2 regions of the Methylocystis iwaonis genome follow, and region 1 is predicted to be linked to the other one. Evidence: riboswitches for the same ligand, from Rfam matches in the RefSeq annotation. Region 1 holds a riboswitch; the other holds the start of a gene.

Evidence for each region. Region 1 has a riboswitch for cobalamin ahead of QMG84_RS03670 (TonB-dependent receptor domain-containing protein). Riboswitches for the same ligand answer to the same signal wherever they lie in the genome.
Region 2: linked by a shared signal. The riboswitch ahead of QMG84_RS13600 (CbtB domain-containing protein) and the one ahead of QMG84_RS03670 (TonB-dependent receptor domain-containing protein) in region 1 are both predicted to bind cobalamin.

What each region holds. Positions count from the first base shown of each region.
Region 1 is NZ_AP027142.1:763,839-766,034, forward strand. It holds gene QMG84_RS03665 (glycerate kinase type-2 family protein) at 1-501, shown strand, start outside; cobalamin riboswitch at 877-1,068, shown strand; gene QMG84_RS03670 (TonB-dependent receptor domain-containing protein) at 1,176-2,196, shown strand, end outside.
Region 2 is NZ_AP027142.1:2,821,889-2,824,084, forward strand. It holds gene QMG84_RS13590 (sterol desaturase family protein) at 1-163, shown strand, start outside; gene cobO (cob(I)yrinic acid a,c-diamide adenosyltransferase) at 337-906, opposite strand; cobalamin riboswitch at 993-1,183, shown strand; gene QMG84_RS13600 (CbtB domain-containing protein) at 1,218-1,400, shown strand; gene QMG84_RS13605 (CbtA family protein) at 1,419-2,087, shown strand; gene cobW (cobalamin biosynthesis protein CobW) at 2,084-2,196, shown strand, end outside.

The DNA of each region.
Region 1 (2,196 bases):
TCGCTGGACGCCGCCGCGGCCGTCGCCAAGGCTGCGGGCTTTACGCCTTGCATCCTCGGCGATCTCGAAGGCGAATCGCGCGACGTGGCGCTGGTTCACGCCGGCGTCGCCAAGCAGATCGCGCTCCACAACCAGCCGTTCCAGCCGCCCGTCGCCATCATCTCCGGCGGTGAGACGACCGTCACTGTGCGCGGCAATGGCAAGGGCGGCCGCGACGCGGAGTTCCTGCTGGGGCTGACGCTGGCGCTGGAAGGCTTCGGCGGCATCTCCGCCATCGCTTGCGACACCGACGGCATCGATGGCGTCGAGACCAACGCCGGCGCCATCATGACGCCCGACAGCTTCGCCCGCGCGCAGGCCAAGGGCGTCGATCTCAAGGCGCTCTTCGCCAACAATGACGCCTTCACGGCCTTCGAGGCGCTCGGCGATCTCGTGGTGACGGGGCCGACGCGCACCAACGTCAACGACTTCCGCGTGATCCTTGTGCCGAAGCAGGGCTGACGTCGCGCGTCGCAGGCCCCTTTGGGAGCCTGCGTATGATTTCCGTCGAACAGCTCACATGGGGCTGTGTCATTCCCGGCGGGCTGAAAGCCGGACCGAGAATCCAGAGCCATAAGACCGTCATTGCGAGCGAAGCGAAGCAATCCAGGGCAGCGGATGCGGCACTGGATTGCTTCGTCGGCTCCGCCTCCTCGCAATGACGGCGGTAATTCCGGTCGCTCGTTTTGTGAGCGTCGGGATCACCACCGAACCAATCAAGCGGCTCTCGTATTACAGGCATCACTTTCTTTTCGTCCGGTTGCAATCGAGCCGAGGCTATTTCGCATGCGGCTTGCGATGACTCGCATCAACCAGCTTGACACAGCCTCGCGGGCCCTATTCATTCAAGACAACGGTTCCTTTCGGATCAAAAGGGAATGCGGTGCGGGCTCCGGCCCAATGCCGCAACTGCCCCCGCAACTGTGAGCGGTGAGCGTGAAGCCAAGCGGCCACTGGGCGCAAGCTCGGGAAGGCGGCCTCACGTGACGACCCGCAAGTCAGGAGACCTGCCGTTGTTCGTGGTCACGCGCGAAAGCGCCGGGCGGGGTGCACCGGGGCGGTCATCGGCTCTTGTCGTGATGCGACGAGGTTGTGGCCATTCGCAGTGACGGTCCACGTCCGCTGCGAGTCAGCCCATGTTTTCGCGCCGCCGTTTTGGCCTGCTTCTCTCTGTCACCGTTGTTCTCTCGAACGCCGCTTCCGCCCAGCAGGCGTTGCCAACCATCAGCATTGGCGCGCGCCCATCCGCGCGTCCTGCGGCGCGCGTGACGACGCCCGCTCACCCACGACAGCCTCCGCCCTCATCGCCGCTCATCGCCACCGCGCCCGCAGCGAGCGAGCTTGCCGGGCCTACGCCGCCACCCATCACTGCATCGAGCGAGAAGTTCTTCACCGGCAAGGAAGTCAATTCCATCCCCTTCGCGCGCCCTGGCGAGGCGCTGGAGATCGTGCCCGGCCTCGTCGTCACGCAGCACTCGGGGGACGGCAAGGCCAACCAATATTTCCTGCGCGGCTTCAACCTCGACCACGGTTCCGATCTCGCGCTTTATCTCGATGGCATGCCGCTCAATATGCGCACGCATGGGCACGCCCAGGGCTATGCGGATTCGAATTTTCTCATCCCCGAGCTGCTCGGTTACGTGCTTGCCCGCAAGGGGCCATATGACGCGCAGGACGGGGACTTCGCCTCGGCCGGCTCGGTCTATCTCCAATATAAGGACAAGATCGAGAAGGGCTTTTATCAGATCACCGGCGGCAATTTCGGTTACGGGCGCGCACTCGCCGTCGCGCCTTACAAGGATTTTGCCGGAGGCTCGGCCTATGGCGCCGTCGAGTCGCAATATTACAACGGGCCCTGGGAGCGCGGCGACAATCTGCGCAAGATCAACAGCGTGTTTCGCTGGTCGCGCGGCGCGCAGGAAGACGGCGCGTCCGTCACCTTCATGGGCTACGCCAATAAGTGGTATGCGACCAACCAGATTCCGCAACGCGCGGTCGTCGGCGGTCTTATCCCGCTATGGGGAACGCTGAACCCGACGGATGGCGGCGACACCACACGCTTCTCGTTTTCCGCGCGCTGGAGCCAGACGGAAGGCAATCACGCGAGCCGCGTTGAAGCCTATCTCGTCCGCTCGACGCTCGATATCTACAACGACT
Region 2 (2,196 bases), 1.7 Mb from region 1:
CGTCGACGAAAAAGGCGTCGACCCGCATTCGGTTGCCGGCATGCTGCTGACGCCCGTCGTGAAATCAGCGTCCGCGCTTTGGCGTGCGCTCGTCTCGGCGCCGCAGTTCTTCTTCAATGCCCGCGGCGCCGCGGCGGAGCGCCTGCTACGACGCCAAGGCTGAGCTTTTTATACTATTTCCGTTTGAGTAGCTTGCGTTGGCGCTTGTCATTCCCGACGGGCCGAAGGCCCGATCGGGATCCAGAGCCGCAAAAACGCTGGTTTTGCTCTGGATTCCCGATCGCTCGCTGCGCGAGCGATCGGGAATGGCGCCGACCAATCAAAGCGGAACTCATATTAGAATTCGATGCCTTCCTGCGCCTTCACGCCCGCTGCGAAATGGTGCTTCACCAAGGTCATCTCCGTCACGAGGTCGGCGGCCGCGATCATTTCCGGCTTGGCGTTGCGTCCGGTCACGACGATATGGAGACCTTCTCGACGAGCGGCCAGTCTTTCCACAACCTCGCCCAGCGGCAGGTGATCGTAGCGCAGCGAAATATTCAGCTCGTCGAGCACCAGCAGGCGAATCTCGGGATCATCCATCAGCGCGCAGGCCGTCTCCCAGGCGCGCCGCGCCGCGGCCTCGTCACGCGCGCGGTCCTGCGTCTCCCAGGTGAAGCCCTCCCCCAACGTATGCCAGGAGACCTCCCCGAGCTTCTCCAGCATCTCGCGCTCGCCCGACCGCCACCCGCCCTTGCCGAATTGCACGACGCCGACCTTCCAGCCATGGCCGAGCGCCCGCAGCGCCAATCCGAAGGCCGCGGTGGACTTGCCCTTGCCGGAGCCGGTGTGAACCATCAGCAGGCCCTTTTGTGCGATGGTCTTGCCGGCGACCTCCGCGTCCTGCACGGCCTTGCGCTTTTCCATCTTCTCGCGATGGCGGCGCGCCGCGTCCTTTTCCTGCTCTTCTTCCAAGACGCGCTCCTTGGCGTTTGACGTAAAGGTGACGCGCGCATATGACTGAGCGTGACGGTCCTTCGCAAGGAGGCGAAAAGGGAACGCGGTGCGGGAGTCCCCAAAACCGCGGCTGCCCCCGCAACTGTAACCGGGAAGGCTGCGCCATCGGCCACTGAGCCAAAAGCTTGGGAAGGCGGCGCGGATGTAACCCGGAAGCCAGGAGACCTGCCGTCGCTTGTCGGAATTATGCGCCGCCGGTGGGGCGGCAGGGAGACGTTCATATGACGACCAAGACTGCCGCTATTCGTTCGATTTCCGGCTCTCGCGCGGAGACGCTGAAGGCCGCTTTCGTCGCTTTCATCGTTGGCCTCGGCCTCGTCTATGGCGCGGGCTTCGCAAACTCCGAGACCGTGCACGACGCGGCGCATGATTCGCGCCACGCGCTCTCCTTCCCCTGCCACTGACCGCCCTTCACGCGACCCGTGATCGCGCGCCTGTTGGCGGCCGGCCTCATCGCCGGCATTGTTGCGGGCCTTGCGGTCGCGGGTCTGCAGCACGTGACGACTACGCCACTCATCCTCGCCGCCGAGGTTTATGAGGCGGCGCAGCACGCCCATGACGCGGCCGAAGCCACGGCCCCGGCCTTCGAGGGCCTGCGCCGCACGGTCGCGACAAGCCTCGCAACCGTCGCCGTCTCCGCCGGCTATGCGCTGATCCTGCTCGCCGGCATGCTTTTTTCGGGAGAGTCGATCGGCCCGCGCCGCGCCGCGCTTTGGGGCGCCTGCGCCTTCGCCGCCACCGGACTCGCGACGAGCCTCGGCCTCGCGCCGCAACTCCCCGGCGCGGCGGAGACCGATCTTGCGGGCCGCCAAATCTGGTGGCTCGCGACGGCCGCCTCGACCGGCGCCGGGCTTTTCGCTTTGCTGCGCCTCGACGCGCCCGCCGCCAAGATCTTCGGCGCCGCGCTGATTGTCGCGCCGCATTTCTTCTGGCCGACGGCCGCCACGCCTGAAAGCACCGTCCCCGCGGAGCTTGCGGCGCGCTTCGCGGCCGCGTCGCTGACCGTGCAGGCGGCGAGCTGGGTCCTCGCCGGCGCGCTCGCGGGGCTGTCCTGGCGTCTCATCTCGCGTGACGAAACGGAGGCCGCATGAGCGCCGCCAAAATCCCCGCGACCATCATCACCGGCTTTCTCGGCGCCGGCAAAACGACGCTCATCCGCCATGTGCTGGAGAACGCCCACGACCGCCGGCTAGCGCTTGT